DNA from 3 places in the Staphylococcus simulans genome. Region 1 is predicted to be linked to each of the others. Evidence: riboswitches for the same ligand, from Rfam matches in the RefSeq annotation. Region 1 holds a riboswitch; each other region holds the start of a gene.
What was found. Region 1 has a riboswitch for thiamine pyrophosphate ahead of MUA87_RS00885 (3-oxoacyl-ACP reductase). Riboswitches for the same ligand answer to the same signal wherever they lie in the genome.
Positions count from the first base shown of each region.

Region 2: another riboswitch for thiamine pyrophosphate. It lies ahead of MUA87_RS08795 (ECF transporter S component); the one in region 1 lies ahead of MUA87_RS00885 (3-oxoacyl-ACP reductase).
Region 3: another riboswitch for thiamine pyrophosphate. It lies ahead of tenA (thiaminase II); the one in region 1 lies ahead of MUA87_RS00885 (3-oxoacyl-ACP reductase).

Region 1 covers NZ_CP095100.1:195,344-203,758, reverse strand. Annotated here, with positions in the region: gene MUA87_RS00900 (YbgA family protein) at 1-105, opposite strand, end outside; gene MUA87_RS00895 (YfcC family protein) at 146-1,561, opposite strand; gene MUA87_RS00890 (hypothetical protein) at 1,740-2,054, opposite strand; TPP riboswitch at 2,205-2,306, shown strand; gene MUA87_RS00885 (3-oxoacyl-ACP reductase) at 2,422-3,174, shown strand; gene MUA87_RS00880 (LLM class flavin-dependent oxidoreductase) at 3,204-4,508, shown strand; gene MUA87_RS00875 (hypothetical protein) at 4,624-4,956, shown strand; gene MUA87_RS00870 (helix-turn-helix transcriptional regulator) at 5,002-5,187, shown strand; gene MUA87_RS00865 (poly(glycerol-phosphate) alpha-glucosyltransferase) at 5,239-6,855, opposite strand; gene MUA87_RS00860 (fibrinogen-binding adhesin SdrG C-terminal domain-containing protein) at 6,926-8,415, opposite strand, start outside.
Region 2 covers NZ_CP095100.1:1,871,836-1,880,250, reverse strand. Annotated here, with positions in the region: gene purN (phosphoribosylglycinamide formyltransferase) at 1-51, shown strand, start outside; gene purH (bifunctional phosphoribosylaminoimidazolecarboxamide formyltransferase/IMP cyclohydrolase) at 69-1,547, shown strand; gene purD (phosphoribosylamine--glycine ligase) at 1,572-2,819, shown strand; gene MUA87_RS08810 (hypothetical protein) at 2,977-3,201, opposite strand; gene MUA87_RS08805 (energy-coupling factor transporter transmembrane component T family protein) at 3,438-4,232, opposite strand; gene MUA87_RS08800 (ABC transporter ATP-binding protein) at 4,225-5,634, opposite strand; gene MUA87_RS08795 (ECF transporter S component) at 5,647-6,222, opposite strand; TPP riboswitch at 6,328-6,430, opposite strand; gene auxA (lipoteichoic acid stability factor AuxA) at 6,665-7,978, shown strand; gene MUA87_RS08785 (class I SAM-dependent rRNA methyltransferase) at 8,090-8,415, shown strand, end outside.
Region 3 covers NZ_CP095100.1:962,738-971,152, reverse strand. Annotated here, with positions in the region: gene MUA87_RS04305 (HD domain-containing protein) at 1-435, shown strand, start outside; gene MUA87_RS04300 (GNAT family N-acetyltransferase) at 492-1,004, opposite strand; gene yidC (membrane protein insertase YidC) at 1,130-1,999, opposite strand; gene thiE (thiamine phosphate synthase) at 2,088-2,726, opposite strand; gene thiM (hydroxyethylthiazole kinase) at 2,727-3,521, opposite strand; gene thiD (bifunctional hydroxymethylpyrimidine kinase/phosphomethylpyrimidine kinase) at 3,514-4,335, opposite strand; gene tenA (thiaminase II) at 4,338-5,018, opposite strand; TPP riboswitch at 5,086-5,182, opposite strand; gene MUA87_RS12800 (LysM peptidoglycan-binding domain-containing protein) at 5,296-6,057, opposite strand; gene MUA87_RS04260 (transglycosylase family protein) at 6,266-6,943, opposite strand; gene MUA87_RS04255 (single-stranded DNA-binding protein) at 7,654-8,070, opposite strand; gene MUA87_RS04250 (YwpF family protein) at 8,256-8,415, shown strand, end outside.

The DNA of each region.
Region 1 (8,415 bases):
TTTCATAACTGATCTGATTTGGTTATAGTGTGCTTGGCTATGCCACATGACTTCATATTTATATTCACGCCATAATTTCTCTTTCTCGTGTTGATTCAAGGACACTTCCTCCTCATGTTTTAACTTTGAACAGAGTTAGTATTCCCTAATAGCCGACAAGCAATGCGATGGACATGGCAATTGCACAAATAATAACCCACAGCAGAATCAATTTCCAAGCGAATTTCAACCACTGTACGTATGAAATTTTCGCAACTGCGAGTGCACCCATTAAAATGGCAGAAGTCGGAAACAGCACATTGCTGATGGAATCACCATATTGGAAAGCAAGCACCGTAAGTTGGCGATTAATATCTAGCAAGTCTGAAATCGGCACCATCAAAGGCATTGTAGTCAATGCTTGTCCTGAACCAGATGGAATGAAGAAGTTAAGGAAAAACTGGAAGATAAACATCACAATAATCACAATAGACGATGGGACATCATTGAGTAGTGTAGTCATTCCATGAATAATAGAATCAATAATTTTACCTTGTTCTAAAATAACGACAATGCCTTTCGCAAAACCGACAATCATTGCGCCAAATAAAATGTCTTTCATTCCTTCAATAAAAGCATCAAAGGTACCATTCATACCTAAGTCATTGACAAACCCTGCAAGCAAACCTGCCAAAACAAAGTTTGCGCTCATTTGATTAAAAGACCATTCATAACGAAAGATACCATAGACGTTAAACACAATAGTTAACGCAATAATACTTAATGCGAAGGCTTGACGTTTGGTAAAGCGTTCATATTCTATAGCTTTATGACTTTGACCTTCTTCTTGTTCTAAAGCATAAACGACACTTTTCTTTGGATTACGTTTCACTTTTCTAGCATAAAGCATTACCGAACCGATCGCTGCGGCTAGAATGAATATATAAATGATGGAACGTAACCCCCAACCTGAGAACATGGGAAGTTCAGCAACGGTTTGCGCAACACCGACTGTAAATGGATTCAACATACCTCCAATAAATCCACTTGCGGCACCTAAAATCACCATCGCGGCTCCTGTCATCGCATCATAACCTAGGGTTCTCGCAATAATTACACCGATCGGCACAAAGATAATGGTTTCTTCTGCTAAACCAATTGAAAAGCCTAAAATAGAGAACACAATCATAGTTAATGGAATCATTAAGATGCGCGAAGAACCTAATGTTTTAATCGCTTGGTTAATCCCGTTTTCAAATGCGCCTGTTCTATGTACAATACCGAAAGCACCACCAACTAAAAAGATATAAAAGACAATTTCTCCTCCTGTCAGTAAACCTTCAGGTACTGCACGGAATAAATCTAAAAATGACACCCCGTGTTGTTCAATACTATGATATGAACCTGGGACTACTAACGTTTGTCCCCCTTTATCTACGCGTTTATATTCCCCTGCTGGAATAATATACGTCAAGACGCAAGCAATGGCGATAATTATCATTAACAATGCATACGTATGAGGTGTTTTTAATTGAAATTTTGAAGATGAATCTTTTGAATTTTCCTTTGTATTTTCTGTCATACACATTCCTCTTTCCCACTATTAATTATCTGAATTTTCTTATTTTATATAGTATAGCCTATTTCTGAATCATTAGTCGGGAAAATTTAGTATCGTTGTGTATTTGAAGTAAATAGAAACATAATGAAAAAGCTGACCGGTTATACTTTCGGTCAGCTTTCAATTCATCATGATTCAATTATGAAGAAGGTTTATCTTCTTCGTGTGGTGCATTCGCGGCTGCTTTTGCTTCAACACGTTGTGCTTCTTCTTCAGCTGTTACTTCTCGATGTTCTTGTTGTTGTTCAAGTGCTTTAACATCTTGTGGTTGTTGATTTTCAGTTTCTTGAGTTTTAGCCGCTTGTTCTTCTTTAGCTTTCGCTTCTTTTTGTTTTTGTGCTTCCCATCTAGCTTCTTTTTCTTGTTTTTTCAATTTACGTTTCTTTTCTTCACGCACAGAGAAGACAATGAAAATAATGGCTAATAAAGGGAATGACATACCTAACCAGAACATATAACTCACTCCAATTCTGTAGGGAGACCCTGTTATTTGTATTCTTGTTTATCATAACATGTATGCTGTTATTTTTTCACTAAATCCTTTCTTATCGCCCTTCCTTGACTTACATCTAGAAAGTCGATAGATTAAGGTTAATGACAAATATAAATGCACTAGGGGCGTTTTATAACTGAGATGAAGCATGGCTTCAGACCCTTTGAACCTGATCTAGCTGAAACTAGCGTAGGAAAGTGTGAGTACATAACTAAGAAAGTATGGCTAAGAATGTCTGAGTCTATACTTTCAACTCGCTCTGATACGCACAGCTCTAGATAGGTTGTGTGTTTTTTTATGTCTTAATTTAACTAAAGGGGCGATTTAAATGGCAAGAACAATTTTAGTAACAGGCGGCGGACGTGGCTTAGGTGCTGTAATCAGCCGTACATTAGGCGAACAAGGTTTTAACGTTATTATTAACTACAACCAAAGTAAGGAAGCTGCCGAAGCATTGGCTCAAGAAATTGATAATAACCGTGCTGTCGCAATTCAAGCAGACGTTACTGACCGTGAAGCTGTAGAGCGTTTAGTCAAAGAAGGAACAGAAACATTCGGTCGTATTGATGGTGTAGTGAACAACGCATTGATTGGTTTCAAATTTGATCCGACAACACAAAAATCATTTAAAGATATGGACTGGTCAGATTATCAAAATCAAATCGATGGCACATTAAAAGCTGCATTCAACGTTGTACAAAGTGTGGTACCTCAATTTATTGAAAATCAACGTGGCAGTGTTGTATCTATCGGCACAAATTTATACCAAAATCCTGTTGTTCCTTATCATGAATATACAACAGCGAAAGCTGCATTAATTGGTTTCACACGTAACATTGCAGCAGAGCTTGGCCAATATGGTATTAATGCGAATGTTGTTTCAGGCGGATTGCTTAAAACAACGGACGCTAGCTCAGTTACTACACCTGAAGTCTTTGACTTGATTGCGCAAAGTACACCACTACGTAAGGTGACAACACCGCAAGATGTCGCAAACATGGTGGCTTATCTTGTTTCAGAACAAGCAGACGGTATTACAGGCCAAAACATCACTGTTGACGGCGGATTAACAATGAACTAAGTAACAATATTAAACACGAGGTGAATAACATGCCTACGCAGAAAGAAAAACAACTGCACATTGGCGTTTTATTATATGGATGCGGCCATCATCAAGCCGCATGGCTGATGCCTGATTCAAGTGTCGAACGTATCGGCACCATCGAGTATTATCAAGATTTAGCTCAAATCGCAGAACGCGGTTATTTTGACGCGGTGTTTTTCGCGGATAACCAATCCTTCCCCGCAAATAATGACACCACGATGCCTGCGTTCTGGTTTGACCCTATTGTCAATTTAACTGCAATTTCGCAGGTCACAAAACATGTCGGGTTAGTCTCAACGATTTCCAGCACATTTTCTAACCCTTATACGGCTGCACGTCAGCTATTAAGTTTGGACCATATCACTGGCGGTCGTGTCGGTTGGAATTTAGTCACATCTATGACGGATATTGAAGCACAAAATCACAGTATGGAAGGTCTGCCTGATCATACAGCACGATACCAAAAAGCAGATGAATTTGCGGAAGTCATGAATCATCTCTTCGAGTCATGGCAAACCAATGATTTTAAACACGATCGTAAATACAATCAACTGATTGATTCAAAAGCAATAGAACCTTTCAATCATCAAGGAGAACACTTCCAAGTTCGCGGCCCTTTATCTACACCCGCAAGTCCACAAGGTAAACCTGTCGCAATGCAGGCTGGCGCATCTAAACAAGGCGTGGCACTCGCAGTTAAATATGCAGATGCAGTTTACTCTGTTTCTTGGAATATCAAACAAGCAAAACAGTTCAGACAACGCTTAGATGATGAAATCAAACGTACCGGTCAGACTGACCGCAACCTCAAAGTCTTCCCAGGTCTGGTGACTTATGTCGCAGAAACCTATGAAGCAGCTTTAGAGAAAAAAGCGGCGCTTGATAATCAACTACCGATTGAAACAGCGCTAAATCAACTCAGTTTCTTTGTCCAACAAGATTGTCATAGTTGGGATTTAGATGACAAAGTCCCAAACTTACCTCCTGTCTCTGAATTTACTGGGCCTGTAGGTCGTTATGAAACAGTCCTTGAGATTATCAGAGATACAGATCCCACTGTACGAGAGTTATTGGGGTATTTAAATGCAGGTGGTGGTCATTTAACATTGATTGGAACACCTGAAGAAATTGTGGATGAAATGGAACATTGGTTCAAAGAAGGTGTGGCAGATGGTTTCAACTTAATGCCTCCTACCTTGCCGGATAGCTTAGATGATTTTGTGCATATGATTGTTCCAGAATTACAAAAACGCGGACTTTACCGAAAAAACTATACAGGACACACATTTAAAGAACATTTAGGAATTTAAAACAGGGCCATTCGGCTCTGTTTTTTTATACGAAATGTAAAACATACTTGACATTATTTAAGCGCAGCAGTATTCTAAAAATGTCAAATAAACTTTACATTTCAGGAGGGACATCATGATATTACTTAAAATTATCATCCCTATTGTAACCTTAGTTGCTTTCGCATTTGCTTGGAGAGGCTTCTTAAAAAATTATATGCCTTCAGAAGCAGTAGATGTTCAAACTGAGTCTCATTATGACGAACGTCAAACTAAAATTATTTTAGAAGTACTCGCAAAGACTTTTATCATTACTATTCTTCTCATTACATTCGCCTTTCTAAATCGTACGCTTGGTTTAGTCAGTGCACATAGTTTTATCTCGAAATATCCTGAAGCTGTCTTTTTAGTTATTATAATGGGAAGTTTAGTTTATAATTATGTAATCGTTAAACGAAAGTATTCATAATAGACATAGAGTGATGAGAAAATACACCTACAAAGGGTGAGAGTTATGAAAAACAAAATAAAATTGTATCGCAAACAAAATGGGATGTCTCAAGAAGCACTAAGTAAAAGTGTCAATGTTTCGAGACAAACGATTAATGCGATTGAAAATAATAAGTATGATCCTTCTTTAAGCTTAGCTTTTAAAATCGCTAAACAGTTTAAAGTTACAGTGGATGAATTATTTTCATAATAAAACAGGCCATGAACTCGTAATTTTGTTCATGGCCTGTTTTATATGTCATTATTTAAAGACTTTTTGGTATTGGACGTAACCAGAAATATAGTGTTCGATATCATCAATGCGTACACGATAACCATGGTGTTTGATAAAGAACGAACCAAGAATACGTTGTGGATTTTTAAAGTACATCGCAAGTTCTGGATAGAAGTATCCTGTACGCTGATAATCTGCACGTTTATGAATCGTTGTCATTAAATCATCTACGTTAATCAATCGATTTACGATTTCCCCAAAACCTTTTTCTCTGGCTTTACGTACAATATGATACGTTGCCATCAACATCTCCATGAATGTTGGGAAAGTTGTAATACGATTCTTAATGTAGTCTAAATAACTAGAAACATTTCTAATTCCAAATTCTATATATTTCGCTTCAGGCGCAATTTGGATTAATTCATTCGTACAATAACCTAACCAATGATCATGGTTCTTCCAGTAACTTTGTGAAATGAATCGTTCAAACATATGACGTACTGTTTCTAACCATTTTTCATTCTGATCAACTTGATAAAGTCGTAATAATCCTAACGCAGCTTCACCATCATAATAAATCACACGGAACTTTTCTTTAACTTCTAGACTAGGATATTGTAAGACATGTACAGTTTCAGCTGTTTCACTGTCAATCATTGAAACCATACCTTCTGCCACTTGTTGTGCAGCTTCTAAATACTTCTGGTTACCTGGTTTTATTTTTAGATACTCACAAATCGCAAAAACAAATGCCGCATTTTGACCTAGTTTAATTTCATTAATATTTTTGGTGTCATCAAATATATGTGCGACTTCTCCTTGCTTGTATAAGTAATTGTCGATTAAGTAATCAATCGCTTTTTCAGCAATAGTGATATCTTTGTTTAAGTAATGTAATCCTTCCATTAGCGCATAAGTTGAAGAAGCATGTCTCAAATTATTATAGAAACTGATTTTCTTATCGAAGTGTGGAAAATAACCATAGATAAATTGACCGCTTGGTTGTAACTCATTCGCAAGATAATCTGTCGAAGTTTCCAACATTTTATCAATTTCTTGTGACAAATCTTCAACATGACGTAATCCTTTTTCACGGCCCTCTGCGGCTAGTTCATAAACCTCATGATTTTCAATAAAGTAACCCTTTGTATAAAACTTTTTAATCGGCTTACCCATATAATCTTGATGTCTATAGAATTGTTTATGTTTTGTATATTTCTTCAAATAGTTATTGATATTATCCTCAGATAAGAAGAAAGACTTTTTATCTTTAGTCGGTCTGACAAAGGCATTAATATTAATTTCTTCTGCCATGAAAGTTAAATTCCAATTCTTATCACAAGCAATTCCGTAATCAATATAGTTTCGACGTGTCTCTTCTAAATCTCTTTTAACATCTTCAAAGACAACTTCTTTCGTACGATAAACAAAATCAATTTTAACCCACTTAGGATACTTACCAGCTTTCTTTTTAAACTGTTCATATTGTTTCGTAATATCTCTTTTAAGATTACGTGACTGCTTAATCAATTTTACAGAAGCTTTCATATTGGGATTACCTAAACTAACAAACACATAATCTTTACCTAATAGCTGTTGATCTGCTTTTTGTAAAACTTGTTCAATCTCGTTGTTAATTGTCATGTCCAAACCCCTTCTCATTCAGTATGTATAAATGGGCCGGAACAAAGTCCAGCCCACTATTTAAATAGAATTATTGTTCTTTATTTTTCTTACGGCGTCCGAATAATAATGCAGAACCTAGTGCTGCGAATAAGCCACCGAATAATGTAGCTTCTTTATTATTATTCTCTTCACCTGTGTCAGGTAATTCTTTATCGCCATGACCTTCAGCTTGTGCTGGTTGTTCACCATTTGAACCTTGTGTAGTACCTTGTTCTGGAGTGCCAGGGTGTCCTGGTTCATCTGGATTGCCTGGTTCATTTGGTTCAACAGGGTAATCTGAATCTGCGTCTGCGTCGGCATCAGCATCGGCATCCGCGTCTGCATCTGCGTCAGCGTCAGCATCGGCGTCAGCATCGGCATCTGCGTCGGCATCAGCATCTGCATCGGCATCGGCGTCAGCGTCGGCATCTGCGTCTGCATCGGCGTCTGAATCTGCGTCTGAATCTGCGTCTGCGTCGGCATCGGCATCGGCATCAGCATCGGCGTCGGCATCTGCATCTGCATCGGCGTCAGCATCGGCGTCGGCATCGGCATCGGCATCTGCGTCAGCATCGGCATCGGCGTCTGCATCTGCATCGGCATCGGCGTCAGTATCAGCATCGGCGTCGGCATCTGCATCGGCATCTGCGTCGGCATCGGCATCGGCATCGGCATCGGCGTCAGCATCTGCATCTGCATCTGCGTCGGCATCCGCGTCTGCGTCTGCGTCGGCATCGGCATCGGCGTCTGCATCGGCATCAGCATCTGCGTCAGCATCGGCATCTGAATCTGCGTCGGCATCTGAATCTGCGTCGGCATCAGCATCGGCGTCTGCGTCTGCATCGGCATCTGCATCTGCGTCTGCGTCTGCATCGGCATCAGCATCTGCATCAGCATCGGCGTCTGCGTCGGCATCTGCGTCTGCATCAGCATCGGCGTCGGCATCGGCATCTGCGTCTGCGTCGGCATCGGCATCTGCGTCAGCGTCGGCATCCGCGTCGGCATCTGCATCTGCATCTGCGTCTGCGTCGGCATCTGCGTCAGCATCCGCGTCGGCGTCAGCATCTGCATCCGCGTCGGCATCTGCGTCTGCGTCTGCATCTGCGTCTGTATCGTCACCGTCTGCTTCACCAGAACCACTATTGTAAACGTTGTAGTTATCCCATGTGTAGTAAGTATGACCTTGGCCATCATTTGTCGCATCTGAAATCATTTCTGATCTTGTTTTGATTTGTTCACGTGAACCGTCTTGAGCCACGCTATCTAAAACAATAATATAGCGACTTCCGTTTGAAGTTAAGTCTTGGAAATCTAGTGATAGAACTTCTCCACCATTTTCATCTACTGAATATTGTGGGTTGAAGTTGTAAATCGCATCTGGATTATTTGTAACGTCTACCAAGTTTGGATTGTTTTCATCTACGTAGAAACTTGGGTTCAGTTGTTCACCATTTCTCACTTCGTAAATCTTGAAGTTTGTCACATCTGGATTTAATTGTGCTGAACTTTGAGCTGGTGTGCCGTCAGCTGTATCTGGCC
Region 2 (8,415 bases), 950 kb from region 1:
AATTTAGAATATGAACTTTATCCTAGAGTCATCGCAAAAATTATTCGATAAGAGGGGCAATTTCTAACATGAAAAAAGTAATTTTAAGTGTATCAGACAAAACTGGCATTGTAGACTTCGCGAAGTCATTAGTTGAATTAGACTATGAGTTGTATTCTACAGGCGGCACAAAGCGTGCATTAGATGAAGCGGGTGTTCCTGTAAAATCAGTTTCTGATTTAACGAAATTTGATGAAATCATGGATGGCCGTGTAAAAACATTACACCCAGCAGTACATGGCGGTATTTTAGCTGATCGCGATAAACCTGAACATTTACAACAATTAAAAGAAAAAGGCATCGATCTTATCGACATGGTTGTCGTGAACCTTTATCCATTTAAAGAAACTGTCGCAAACCCTGACGTAACTGAAATGGATGCGATTGAAAACATTGATATCGGTGGTCCGACAATGTTACGTGCAGCTGCGAAAAACTTCAAGCATGTGACAACTGTGGTAGATCCTGCTGACTATGACGCAGTCATTGAACACCTTAAAAATAACACATTAGACGAAGCATTCCGTAAATCATTAATGATTAAAGTATTTGAACATACAAATGATTACGATAATGCGATTGTGAATTTCTTCAAAGAAAATAAAGAACAATTACGTTATGGTGAAAACCCTCAACAAACTGCTTACTTTGTACGTACATCAGATGCGAACAATACGATTGCAGGCGCTAAACAATTACATGGGAAACAATTAAGCTTTAACAACATTAAAGATGCTGATGCGACATTAGCATTAGTTAAAAAATTCGAAGAACCAGCTGCAGTAGCGGTTAAACATATGAACCCATGTGGTGTTGGTGTTGGCGAATCAATTGAAGAAGCATATCAAAATGCGTATGAAGCAGATAGCCAATCTATCTTCGGCGGTATTGTTGCGGTTAACCGTCCAGTTTCAAAAGAACTTGCTGAAAAATTACATTCAATCTTCTTAGAAGTTGTCATTGCGCCTTCATTTACAGATGAAGCGCTTGAAGTCTTAACTCAAAAGAAAAACATTCGCTTATTAGAAGTAGATATGGCAGTGGATCACGATGAACAAGAATTTGTATCTGTATCAGGTGGCTATTTAGTTCAAGATAAAGATACAAAAACAATTTCACGTGATGACATGAAAGTTGTGACTAAAGTTGAACCGACAGAAGAACAATGGCAAGCAATGGAATTAGGTTGGAAAGTTGTAGCAGCTGTTAAAAGTAACGCTGTCATCTTAAGTAATGACCATCAAACTGTAGGTATCGGTGCAGGTCAAATGAACCGTGTCGGTTCTGCAGAAATTGCGATTGAACGTGCAATTGAAATTAATGATAATGTAGCATTAGTTTCAGATGGTTTCTTCCCAATGGATGACACAGTAGAATTAGCAGCAAAAGCAGGTATCAAAGCGATCATCCAACCAGGTGGTTCTATTAAAGACCAAGATTCTATTGATATGGCAGACAAACACGGCATTGCGATGGTAATGACTGGCGTACGTCACTTCAAACATTAATCATTCAGGAGGAAAATGCTAAAGATGAAAGTATTAGTAATCGGAGGCGGAGGACGTGAACATGTCCTTGCGCACAAATTAAATCAATCTGAACTTGTTGACCAAGTGTATGCAATTCCTGGAAATGCAGCAATGGAAACTGTCGCTGAAGTGCACGGTGAAATTGCTGAAACTGCACATGATGACATTGTAAAATTTGCGGTAGATCATGAAGTTGAATGGGCAGTCATCGGTCCAGAACAACCTTTAACTGAAGGGTTAGGCGACAAATTACGTGACGCAGGTGTTAAAGTTTTCGGTCCTGGTGCGAAAGCAGCACAAATTGAAGGTTCAAAATCATTTGCGAAACGTATTATGGAAAAATATGACATCCCAACTGCAGAATATGTAGAAGTGGATTCTAAATCTGATGCATTAAAATATGTAGAAGATTGCAAGATTCCTGTTGTCTTGAAAAAAGACGGTCTTGCCGCAGGTAAAGGTGTTATTATCGCGATGACACGTGATGAAGCGAAAGAAGCAGTCGAAACACTGTATCCTGAAGAACAAGGCAAAATTGTATTCGAAGAATTCTTAGAAGGCGAAGAATACTCTGTCATGACCTTTGTGAATGGCGATTATGCTGTACCTTTCGATACGATTGCACAAGACCATAAACGTGCATATGATGGCGATAAAGGACCAAATACAGGCGGTATGGGTGCGTATTGCCCAGTGCCTCATATTTCAGAAGATGTACTAAAACGTACAAATGATGAAATTGCGCAACCGATTGCGAAAGCAATGCAAGAAGAAGGATATCCATTCTTCGGTGTCCTATATATTGGCGCAATCTTAACTGAAGAAGGTCCGAAAGTTATCGAGTTTAATGCACGTTTCGGAGACCCTGAAGCACAAGTATTATTAACACGTATGGAAAGCGACTTAATGCAGCACATTTTAGACCTAGAAGCACGTAAACCGATTGAATACAAATGGAAAGACGAAGCTGTTGTAGGTGTGATGTTAGCGTCTAAAGGCTATCCTGGCTCATATGAAAAAGGTGTGAAAGTCAGCGGCTTTGATTTAGATGGACTTACATTTGTCAGCGGTCTGAAAAAAGAAGGCGACGATTACGTTACTTCTGGCGGCCGTGTTATCTTAGTGATCGGTGAAGGCAAAACAGTTAAAGAAGCCAAAGCAAATGCTTATAAAAAAGCAGATGCCATTGATAGTGAAGGTTTATTCTATCGTCGTGACATCAGTGATAAAGCAATTAAACACGAAGCATAATTTAAAAGAATAGATTTATACTAAAAACAGCCGTACATTGTGTATCGGCTGTTTTTTGGTATGTAGAAAAATACTTGAATAAATTATTGTTAAGTCGTGTATCTTCTAATTATGAAATTGTAGGGACAAAATAAAAAAGCAAGGAAGCAGAACTTCCTTACTCTTCAGGCAATGATTTCGCCATATCAATATAAGCTTGTTTATATCCAGAAACGTAGCGAGAGCTGCGTCTCTTGAATAATTGATGGAAACGCCAAGAACGTTTACGGCTCTTAATGTAACGTTTTAAACGGCGCTTTTTATTTTTTAGTTTTGACATGGTTTCAATTTCTTTGACGGCTTGTTGATAGCCTTTTTCGTATGCATCATTACGTTTTTTCATGAAATTTTGCCCCCAATCTTTCTGTGTGAATCTGATTATTTCAATTATAACATGTATATGACTTTTGACTTAATTAAACGATAATATTTGTTAAATAAAAAATAAGCAGTAAACGGTTGAATCGGTGACCGTTCACTGCTGGGAAAAATATGGATGAATGAAAATGTAAATATTGGTTGGGCTGCAGCTCGACAACCACAGCCCGATAAAAATTTTAAGAATTATAAATGCTTGTGTCAACCACGTACGTCAGTAATTCCTGTAATTGGTAAATAATGAGCTAACATTACAGAAATAATTAATATCGCCGCGAATAATAAGATAAATAAGATGTCGCGATAACTAAATGGTGCGTAGTAATAATACGTTCTTTTACCATCTTTAAATCCTTTTTTCTCCATAGCAACCGAAAGTTGATGTGCTTTTCGTATGTTTTGACTTAACAACGGAATAATTAAATGTTTCACACGCTTGAAACCGCGATAATTTGATTTATCTACCATACGATAACGCATCTTCAATGATTTACGTAGTTGAATGAATGAACTGATAATCAACGGTACCATACGGATGGCAGCCATAAACGCGTAGGCTACTTTTGGTTTTACACGCAAATGCTGCATCAGGCTGTAGAAGATCATCACAATTTGAGACGTAAAGGCCATCACAATACCGAAGAATGTGACGGTATCCGTACGCATAGATAAATGCAGTCCTCTCACTAAACTTTCAGTTGTGATATGAATAAAGCCTAATTTAAATAGGGTATGTGTACCATCTCCGTAGAAAATCATAAAGAGTGCTGAGATGATACTGAATATCACAGTGTAAAGTACGAATAGGGCAGTGACCTTCAATTTCATACCGCCGAAAATCAGTAAGAATAAAAACATCAAAGTGGTTAGGTAAATCATCACATCAAAGTTGTGAATGAAAATCACAAAGAAGAATAAGAAAATACCTAAACCAAGCTTGGTGATAATATTAACTTCATCTACGAAGGTGAAATACTTTTTCCATGCTTCATACATTTGTTTCACCTTCCATTTCAAATAGAACATCTTCACATAACATGTGGTCACGTAATTCGATACGTCTTGTCGGATAACGTTCAATGATATGTGGGTCATGCGTAACCATAATAATCGTTTGACCTTGTGCAACACGTTGTTGGAAAAGATTTAATAAATTAAACGTGTTGTGACTGTCTAAACCAAATGTTGGTTCATCAAGTAAAATAATATCAGCACGTGAACTTAAAGCAGTCGCAACACTTAAACGTCGTTTTTGACCCATTGATAATTCGAAGGGATGTTGATCACGAACTGCTTCTAAATTCAATAATTCAATCAGTTTTTCAGTTTCAGCTTTTGCGCTTTCGCCGCTGAAGTTGATAAAGATTTCTTCATAAACAGAATTCGTAATGAACTGCAGTTCTGGGTTTTGATAAACCAGATACATATGCTTTGCTGCTTCTTTAATTTTATGAAGCGGTTGCCCATCATAAGACATCTCTCCGCGATATTTAATCAATTGCATCATAGACTCAAGTAAAGTGGTTTTACCTGCACCATTTTTACCTGTGATGGTAATCCACTCACCATCGCCGATTGTGAGTTCAGGTACTTGAATGAGTGTTTTCTTACCACGTATGACTTCGCCATTTTCATATTTGAAGCGTGATGTTATGTCTTTATTCGGTAATAATTCAGCTTTAGGTGCATGGTCCCAAGCCTTTGGATGCCATACTCCATATTCAGTCAGCAAATCTTCGTGTTGATGTAAAATCACTTGAGGCGTATCATCTGCGATGATTTCCCCATGATGATTCATTAAAATAACACGATCCACATGTTCCCAAATGTGTTCCACTTTATGTTCTACAATCAAGACAGTTTGTTCTTGCCACATGTCTTTAATTTGATTCCATAAATCTTCTGTCGCATCCACATCTAACATGGCAGTCGGTTCATCCAAGAATAATGTATCTGCTTCTTGAAGCACCGTTTCAGCAATTGCTAATTTTTGTTTCATACCGCCGCTTAATTGTTGAACCGTTTGTTTAGGACCAACGTCTAAGTCGACTGATGCTAATGCTTGTTGAATTAAAGCGTCCATCTCTTTTCTCGGCACTTGTTTATTTTCTAACACAAATGCGAGTTCTTCATAAACCTTTGGCATACAAAATTGTGTGTCTGGGTCTTGGAAGATGACGCCGCTATTTAAATCGACTTCCAATGCGTCATATTTCATTGGAAGCTCGATTAGGTTCGGCACAATGCCGCTTAATACATTGAGTAAGGTACTTTTACCGCAGCCTGAAGGGCCGAGTAATAAGACCTTTTGTTTATCAGGTATTTCTATATCTAAACCATCAAATATTTTATCTGGTGCATTTGGATATTTAAGTCGTAAATTTTGAGCAAGTAACACGTTTATGTCTCCTTACAAATTGTCATAATCCTTTTTGGAAGCAGGACGGAATAATTTTGTAACCCCAGTCTGATCCAGAGCTTTGACAAGATAATATGGGAAAATCCCAGCAAGTACAATCCCGCTGATACAACGGAAGAATACATATAAGAATAAGTTCCATCCAGCTACTTCACCTAAATAACCATAGTAGAAGTCGATAGGGAAAGTAACTAATGCGGCTGCTAGACCAGCAAGTACCGCTACCATTAATTTGCGTGATTTATAACGGAAAATCGCAAAAATAATTTCACACGCTAAACCTTGTAGTAAGCCGTAAACAATTGTCGCAATATCAAAGCGTCCCATTACAATTGTTTCCCCAGCACCAGCAGCGAATTCAGCTAACAGTGCAATACCGGCTTTCGGAATGATTAAGTAAGCAACAACAGCAGCTGCGAACCACATACCGTAAGATAATTCTTCTAAGTGTAAGCCAGTCACTTGCATGGCTTTATACACTAAGTTCCAAATGTTGTAAATGATAGCAAAGATAACTGCGATTAACACAGTAACTAAGATATCTGAAAGCTTAAGTCCTTTAGACATAATGTCAATTCCTCCTATATAAACAAAAAAACACGCAAACTTGTCTAGCAAGCAGCGTGAAAATAAGCATCAGAATACCCTGGTTCTACCCTGAAATCCTAAACCAGTTCATTCTTTACACTTTCCTACGCTAGTCTCAGCTAGATCAGGTTCGAAGGGTTTGAAGCTTTGTGCTTCATCTCAGTTCGAAACACCCCTAGTGTATTTCTTTATTAGATTTATACTAAATGTATGCTTTTTAATAGGTTCTGTCAAGGTGATTTTAGATTTAAGCCAGAGAGAACGGGTATGAAAAAGGCAAGTTCACATTAAGATTACGTTAAATTGTGTATTTAGGATTGAGCATAGCGTCTGAGTCTAATATACTACCATAGAATGATTTACTTTAATTTTTAAAGACACAATGGAATTGTTCATATATAATAACTATGAGGTGAAAAACATGTCGTATATAAAGAAGCACGCTGAAATCATTTATAGTTTGATTATTGGCATTGTTTCACTTTTCATTGGAATCATTGTATTACTCAATCTATCATTTATCCATAAACTTGCGAAGGGGAGCAAGGTTGACATACATATTAATAATGTGTGGGATTTCATCAATGCTTTCTTTGTTGAAATAATACGGATTATGAGTCAATTTATTGGTCATTTCCCAGTGGTCAGCGCCATCTTGATTATCTTGTTCGGTGTTGCATTGCTATGGATTGGCTATTTATTATTTATGACTACAAAATATGATTATGATATCTCAATTTTCTTCCTTATAATAGGAATCTTTTTCTTCCTCATCACAATCGTCTTTATGACACAAGTTTACGGCTTCTTTGCGATTGTATTCGTGGTTCCGTTTATTGTGCATATCGGATACATTGTGTACAAGGATGAGTTGAACAGTGCGCACCAAAAAGAGCACTATCTATGGATTATCTGTACGTACGGAATCAGTTATTTAATTTCTCAAATTTCGTTATATGGCAGAATCGAAAGTCATGAAATTGCGTTAATTGATATTTTAAGTGTCAACGCATTCTTCGTTGTCATGTGGTGTTTAGGTCAAATGTCTATTTGGAATTTCTTATTCCTTAGAAGATCATTGCCGCTAACTAAAGCAGAATTAGGCGAAGAAATGTTGTATTCACGTACAGACAAGAACGGCACAATTAGCCAAACGAAAGAACAGCTGCGTGAAATTCAAGAACGTACACAAGAATTGACATACAGAACACGCAGAAGTATTGATTTAGAGAAAATCAGAAGAAAACGAGATAGTTTCAAAAAAGCAGTTAAAGATAAAGTCAATCTGCAAGAAGACGATTTCCCAACTTGGATGCGTCGTCCAAAATGGATTAAACCGGGTATCGTTGAATTGATTTGCGGTGCGATTTTATTCCTATTTACCTTACTAGAATTAAACAACCGTAATGGTTTGTTTATGTCAGGTGATTGGGAATTATCACAAACATCATATGTAATCGAGTGGATCACACTCTTCTTATTGTTGCTTGTGATTATCGCTTATATCATTACAACATTGACGCATTTCTTACGCGGTAAATTGTATTATGCGCAGTTGTTTATGGTGAGTATTTTATTCTTTAAATTGTTGACAGAATTTGTCAATATTATGATTCATGGATTATTATTATCCATTTTTATTACACCGATTTTATTTATTATGCTTGTGGCGATTACGATTGCGTTTATTATCCAATTACGTACGCCAGCTAAAGCAGAATCACACAAAAGCTGAGGAACTTAAGTTTCCTCGGCTTTTTTAATGGATTTGAGACGTTCTTTTTAGAAAGGAAGCGTCTGATACGTTAAGATAAAAGTAACTACACATAGAAGGCGGAATAATAATATGAAGACAGCAGTATTAAATAAAGGTAAAGAACAAAAGTATTTAAATCAGTATCCATTAGTGGATGAAGAAGATATTTATGAACATAGTCATTTAGAAGATGGTGATATTTTTCATATTGTGACTGATGATGGCCGATACATTGCGACAGCATACGTTGGGCGCCAACATAAAGGATTAGGTTGGGTCTTAAGCTATGATGCTGAAGAAGAAATTAATCAAGAATTTTTTGAAGCGCTATTTGAAGAAGCTTTAGATTATCGACAATACTACTTTGATATCGATGGTACAAATGCATTCAGATTGTTTAATGCAGAAGGAGACGG
Region 3 (8,415 bases), 770 kb from region 1:
GAAAATCAACTAATTGATTTTTTAAACCGTATTGAAGTTAGTGGACAGGATCAAGAAAAAATTATGCATATCATCAAAAACATCAGCTTTCGTCATAATGTGGATCAAGAAATCCCCTTATCCAAAGAAGGTTATATTGTTAGAGATGCAGATCGCTTAGATGCGATTGGTGCAATTGGTATAGCGCGTACGTTCCAATTTGCGGGTCACTTTGATGAGCCGATGTGGCAAGGGCCTATTCCTGATAGTATTAGTTCTGATAACGAATTAGAAGGTTATGATCCTTCAGCGATTAAGCATTTCTATGATAAATTGTTTAAACTTAAAGATTTAATGCATACTGAAACAGCTTCAGAAATTGCGCAAGAACGTCATCGTTTTATGGAATTCTTCGTCGCACAATTCTTTAACGAATGGCAGTTTACAGAACAATAAGCAAATAAGATGAAGAAGCGGTTGAGAACAAATCTAAATTCTCAACCGCTTCTTTTTTATTCGATATTATATGCTAGGATTAAATCTGTTTGTCTATCATTCCCCATCATGAAATCATGTTCTGAGATCTTCTTGAATCCTAAATGTTTATAGAAACCTAATGCTTGTTCATTTTTCTCCCATACACCTAGCCATACACATTTTTTACCATCTTCGACTGCTGTCTTTATAGCAAAGTTCAATAATTTTTTACCATAACCATAGCCATGATAATTCTTCAAAATATATAAGCGTTCTATTTCAGTACAATCAGATGAAACTTGCTCTGTTTGTGAATCCCCTTCATTCAACTTTAAATATCCGACAATTTTATCGTTATCATACAAGAAATAGAAATTCGAATGTGGATCTTCTAATTCACGTCTTAGTTTGTCTTGTGTAAATGCTGTATCTAAATAATCTTTAATATTTTCTGGGCTGTTCATTTCTCTAAATGTGTCATCAAAAGTTCTATAGCTGATTTTCTGTAACTCTAAAATGTCAGCAGTTGTTACTGATTTAATTTCCATTGGTATTCCCCTCCAATTTTAAAATAACACTTTTAGTTACTATTACTATTCCCTATTGTACAAATCCTAAATAAAAAATCAGCTGCAATTTTAGTTGCAACTGATTTTAAGTCATCAATGATGTATTATTTTTTCTTTCTGTTTTTCTTACCTAAGACTTGCGCACCTTTTTGTTTACCGTCTTTACCATGTTTCTTTTCATATTCTCTAATCATTGGAGCGACTTCTTCTTTCGCTTTCTTAGAGTAATATTGGTTCGCAACATATGTTTGAACAATCAAGAACGCGGCACTGACTGACCAGTATAAACCTAATGCAGCTGCTGAACTTAATGATACCCAGATAATCATAATTGGTGAAATGATCATCATCATGTAACTCATTTGTTTTTGTTCAGGCGGCATACTGAATGTTGATACGTAAGCTTGTAGGAAGTATAACACACCGGCAATAATTGTAATCCAAATATCCGGTTTTGCTAAGTTGAACCATAAGAAATCAGGATGTTCTACAATACCACCTGGTGATGGGTATTTTAATACGAAGAATAAGCCCATGATTACAGGCATTTGTATTAACATTGGTAAACATCCAAGCATACTTTGCATTGGATTCATATCGTATTTTTTATAAACTTCCATCATTTCTTGGTTTGCTGCCATTTTTTCTTCTTGTGTGCGTGCACGTTTTACTTTCTCTTTCACTGCGTCCATATCTGGTTTTGCAATCACCATTTTTTCGCGCATTAAGTGACTGTTCTTATAGTTAGAAAGCATGAATGGCAGAACGACAATACGGATTGCTAAAACTAAGACAATAATCGCTAATCCATAATCGTTATTAAAACTAGAGCCTAGCCAATGGATGATGTTATCCATGTTTTTCACAAATGTATTATAGAAAAAACCTGTTCTGTTTTCAGGTTTAGAATAATCACATCCTGCAAGAAAAACCATAACCCCAAGAAGCAAAGGCAATAATGCTTTTTTATTCATTTTTCCACCTCTATTGGTATTATTCACATAAAAATAATTTTATCACATTCTATGAGGTGTAGAAAACAAAAACATAGAATTAAGGGCATTATTTAAAATATTGTAAGAAATTGCGAACGGTTTCTTTAACATTTGAACTCTGAGCAATCGCTGAAATAACTGATACACCTTGTGCATGTGTTTGCGCAATCGGTTCGACATTATTTAACGCAATACCGCCAATTGCGACAATCGGCATACCATTTGTTTTCTCATGCAATGTTTCAATCATTTCTGTGCCGACAGGATCACTGGCATCGTCTTTAGACCCTGTTTTAAATATCGGACCAACGCCAATATAATCGACATCTGTTAAATCAGATTGCGCTAATTCTGTTTCATTGCCGACACTTAAACCGATAATTTTATTTTTAAAGTGCGTCTTAAAAGTATTCACTTTCGCATCATCTTGTCCAACATGAATGCCATCAGCATCAATCAACTCTGCTAATTCAACATCATCATTTACGATAAAAGGTACATGATATTGTTCACATAATTGTTTCAAAGATTGTGCCAGTTCTTTCTTCGCATTACCTGTTTTAGCGTTAGGCCCTTTTTCACGAAATTGATACATCGTAATGCCGCCTTCTAATGCTTCAGTTAATACTTCATGAATCGTACGGTCTTCAGGTATATCTTGTGTTCCGCAAATAAAGTAAACTTTTAAATCCTCTGGTTGAAACACTTATTTCACCTCTTGTGCTTTACGATTTTCTACTGCTGCTTCACTGTCTATTTTATATAATGCATCAATAAATTGAACTAAGAAAGTACCTGGTCCTTTACTTTCACTTAATTGTTCAGCACGTTCAGCTGCAATATTATAAACAGAAACTGCTTCAATTAAATCTTCAATCTCTGGATTTTCATTTCTAAATAAGAATGCACCTACAATAGCACCTAATAAACAACCTGCACCTGTAATTTGCGTTAAGAAACGTGAACCATTATTCAGCTTAACAATTTTATTGTTTTGAGCAATGACATCTGTTTCACCAGTTAACACAATTGCAGTTTGATATTGTTCATGTGCTTTTTTCGCAATGGATACAACATCTAAGCTTTCAGCACTATCTGTACCTTTCATTGTTGTTGTATCATCTATAAGCGTTAAAATTTCTGAAGCATTTCCTTTGATTACAGTTGGTTTCACTTGCTCTAGGAATGTTTTGCAGAATTGTTTACGATACGTTGATGCGCCCACAGCAACGGGATCAAACACTAACGGTGTGTTTGTCTTATTCGCAATTTTTCCAACTTCTAACATTGCTTGTTCATTCGCTTTTGTCAGTGTGCCAATATTAATTAAGACTGTACCCGCGTGTGGATAAAAATCTTCTGCTTCTTCTGGTGCTTCGCTCATTGCTGGACTCGCACCTAAACTTAAGAGTCCATTAGCTGTAAAATTTTTGACGACATCATTCGTAAAACAAATAACTAATGGATGTTCTGTTCTGATTCTATCTAAACCTTTACTCATCATCTAATCCTACTTTCTTCATATATGCGAAATGGTTAACTGGTCCTCTGCCTTGTCCGATCTCAGGTGTATATTTAATACTTAATGCGATAAAGTCTTTTGCTTTTTTAACCGCTTCATAAATCGTTTTCCCTTTCGCTAGCTCAGCCGCAATTACAGCTGAAAAAGTACAACCTGTACCATGTGTATGTTTTGCTTCATATCTTTCACTTTCAAAAATTTCTAAACCATCTTTCGTAAATAGATAGTCTTTTGCGATATTGTCATCTTCGATATGACCACCTTTAATGACTACACCTTTACTGCCGATTTCTTCTATGAAGATTTTACCTGCTTTTTTAATCGCATCTTCATTATCTAATTTGAATCCTACAATTTCCTCTGCTTCAGGTAAGTTAGGTGTTGCAACATCAGCAAGTGGTAACAAGATACTTTGTAAGGCATGTTTACCTTTATCATCCATTAAAGAGTCTCCACTTTTGGCTAGCATTACTGGATCAATGACATATGGAATTTCAGGATGCTTTTCTAAATAAGTACGAATTAATTCCATCATTTCTTTTGTCGCAATCATGCCAGTTTTAATCGCTTGCGGTAATTCGTCATCAAACACACTATCTAACTGTTCTTCTAACCAAGATAATTCTAAGTTATGAATGTGTTGAACCCCTTTTGTATTTTGCGCTACGATACTTGTGATTGCGGCCATCCCGTACACACCGCATGCATGAAATGACTTTAAGTCAGCCATTACACCTGCGCCGCCTGTTGGATCTGTGCCTGCAATCGTTAAAGCAATTTTCGGTTTGTTCATAATTATTTACCTCCAAATTCCCATTGTTCTTTTGTATAAGCCATATTAAAGAAGTTTCGTTCATGTACTGTACTTTGTAGATAATTCTCTCTGACTTCTTGTCTCTCTGTATCTGTCATATGTTTAGTTAACTCATTCATTAATTGATTTAAAACATCGATTAATGCATCCATTTCTGTTTGATAGAATTCAAACCATTTTTTCAATATAGAAGATTGATTTAATCTGTCATCCTGCATTGCGCGTTTTGCTACTTCTGCATAGACATAAGGACAAGGTGCCATTGCCGCAATCGCATATGCAGCATTTTCATGGGCATAAACGTTGTAATACATATGTTTAATATAATGGTCACCACTTGGCGGCCACACTTTTTGTTGTACGATTTCGTGATACGGTTCACCCACGTATTCTGCCATGAATTCATGTGCTTCCACTTCACCATTCACAATGAATTGAATTTGATCAACTAGAAATCGAACACTTTCTAAATTCGGCATTTTAGGAATTAATAAAGCATAGATATTCGCAAACTCTCTTAAGTACGAGGCATCTGCACGTAAATATTGTCTAATTGACTCTTTATCTATATTCCCTTTTAACAATGCTTGAATGAAATTATCGTCATAAATTTGATCAATAATCGGTTGTGCATCTCTTTCAAGTGTTTCAGCAAAAGTCACTTTTATTCCTCCAATAAAAAAACTGCATTCCAACCTAGGAGTGCAGTTTCAGTATTTTTGCATCATGCATACTATGTATCTACTTTCCTACGTTGGTCTTAACCAAATCAGGTTTAAAGGGTCTAGTTTCCTATCTCAGCCAAAAGGCGCCCCTAGCAGTTTTTATTTAATTTATTTACATACTAAACATATCAAAGCCCTTTCATACTTGCAATGAATCTGTTTTCATAAAAAAAGCCGAGACCTTAGTCTCGACTTGAATTTTAACTATTTAACATTAATAACCCCAAGCACTTAATCCTTGTACGTTATATGCATGTACAGCTGAGTTGATTTGATCTTGAACTGTTGCTGTAGAACCATGACCAGGCATTGTTTGGAATAAACCGCTGGCACCTGATGGATTATACGCATTAACTTGTCCATTTGATTCACGTGCAATGATGTTTTCCCATACTGATGCAGATACGCCTGTACGAGCTTCCATTTGTGCTGCTGCGTATGCACCTGTAGAACCTGCAGTATTACCGTTAGCTAATCTTACTGAACCTGAACCATAAGATGCATATGATGGTGCACTGTATGATGCTTGTGGTGCGTTATAAGATTGTTGTGGTGCTGTATATGATGATTGTGGCGCATTGTTTGATTGCGCTTGGTTATAATTATTGTAAGATACTTGTTGCGTATTGTATGCATAGTGGCTGTCTGATTGTACAGCTGTTTGTGTTGTCGCAACTTTTTTAGGTTCTTTAACTTTTAAACTTTCATCTACTAAGATTAAGTCAGATTTTTTATCGTTCCATTTTTTTAATTCTTTGACTTTAACGTCGAATTTTTTAGCGATTTTATTTAAAGTGTCACCTTTAACTACAGTGTATTCACCTTTTTCGTTTAGATACTTTTCAGCGTCTTTTACTTTCTTCGCATGTTCAGCTTTTGATGATGATTTTGCTTGTACGTCTTGAGTTCCAATTCCTGTTGCCAATACTGCTGCAGCAGCTGTCACCGCTGTCGATGCTACTAGTAATTTCTTCATGTAAAATATGTCCTCCCATAAGGTGTTTGTATTAAATCATTTATTTGATGTCTTTATAATAGCATCTATCCTAATAACATAGGTTACAACAATATATATTTCTTGTGTCTTTCTTTACATACATATTACAAAAGGCAGGTTACCTCCTAAATTGGAGATAACCTGCCTGATAGATTTTTAACTATTTATTTATAATCAGTTAGCTGAATTATGCAGTAACCCAGTGACCTGCACCTGCGCCACCGTCATATAATTTAACAGCTGCTGCGTCTTGTACGCTTTCTGGTGCTGATGCTGGTGATTTACCTACCCATTCAGCTGGTGCTACTGAATCCCAAGTTGATTGTAAGAATTGGAATTTACCTGCTGCACCTGATGATGGGTTGATTGCGTGGATGTCGCCACCTGATTCACGTTGTGCAATTGCACGTAAGTGATCATTTAAACCAGCTGATGAACCAGTGCTTGCTGATTGTTGTGGAGCAGCTTGTTGAGCTTGAGGTGCTGCTTGTTGTGCTGGTGCTTGTTGAGTTGTTGCTTCTTGTGCTTGTGGTGCTGCTTGCTCAGCTACTGGAGCTTGTTGAGCTGCTGGTGCTTGTTGAGTTGTAGTTTGAGCTGCTGGTGCGTTACCGCCTGCTTGACCATAGCTCCAGCTCCAATATTGACCGTCTGATTCAAAGTTGAAGTCTAAACCATTATATTCAAAGTTAATATTATAAGCGCCTTCTTGTACAGGGCTTTCGTTTAATTGTTCAGGATTGTTTAATGCTGTTTCTGCTAATTGTGCTTGATCTGCATTTCCTTGTTCAGATGCGTGAGCTTCTGCTCCTACTCCTACTGCGAATAATGCTGCTGTTGCTGATGAAGCTACTAATAATTTTTTCATTTCTAAAAATCCTCCTATAAGGTAATTGTTTTTTCGTGTGATTAATATCATCAATTTGCAATTACAACTATATCATCTGAAATCAGGGTGTAGGTTACAACCAAATAAAAAAATACAGCTTAATTTTACGTGTAAATTACATTAAAATAAAATAGTTAGGTATCTTACTATCACTTCAAATCCTATTAATATCACATTCTAACTGAATTTTGACTCTTAACCTATGTAACATTTATGTAATCTTTCAGATAATTGAAGGGTTATTTTACCCTTTACATCGGCTAAAATTTCTAGAAAAAACCGCAATAAAACATGGTTTTTTCTCTGTCAAACGTCTTTTTATAAAAAAAGACCCTGCATAAAGTGAAATTTATGCAAAGTCTTGGTGAGTATTAGTATATTTAAAGAGTTTTTTATGGATTAAGTTGAAAGTACAAAATTGAAAATGGAGCAATCCAAGCATCTTTCGCAGTAAAAGCTATGCGTTGGACTAAATAGAGTTTAAAAATAGAGTTTGGAATAGATTATAGGAATCTTCCTATAATAGAAAGAAGGATAATTCTAACATCATAATGAATTACTTTTAATTAACGAGAGGACAGCATGATACTTTGAACAGGATAGAGATGAATACATCATGCTGGTTGTTGCAATTTGATTTTGGGAGATATGCAGTTAAGCATATATAATGTCAATGGATAACTTGGTAGTTAGAGATGAATGGCGTCGAAGGACGGGCTTCCTTCATATTCACCCATCAAAGTGTCCGTTTGTGCATGGTGTGATGAGAATTGACAACTTGAATTGTCATTCGGATGCGAGATAAATTTGATTGTTTCTACAACCAGCTCCATACCGAAATGTGTTTGATTATCTTTTTCATATTTGTAGGAATGCATATAGCCAGTAATACCGACAAGCGATCCTTTTTGTGTATAGCTGGCAATATTTCGGGCAATCTTGCCAAAAGCCTTACAATTAATAAAGTCTACAGATTGTTTGTTCTGGCCTTGATAGTTATAATGACGTTCTGTCGCAACACTAAAGTATACAATGTCTGATTCCTCCTTTGCTGTCAATTGAGGTTGTTTCGTCAATCTTCCTACAATAACGATTTTATTTAGCATTTTGTCACCTCCTTGGTTACTATCATATTCAGATTGATACATATCGTCAAAACACAAATTAAGAGAAATTTTATAGTTGATTGGTTAATTTTCTGTACTATTTCTCAAATATTTTTATCTTTTACGCTATACTAGAATCAGAAAGAAAAAATTTGCAGATTTTAAAAAGATTGGAGTGACTTCAATTGAAAACATTTAAAGCAGTCAGATTCCAAATTGTCACTGAACACGGTGGCGTTATAGAATATGAACTCTATGATGGTGTAATTATCAATAAAGAACAAAGCGGCACCGGCTGGTTGTTAGAAATTGTAATCTCCAGTAACCACTACGATATTATGAAAG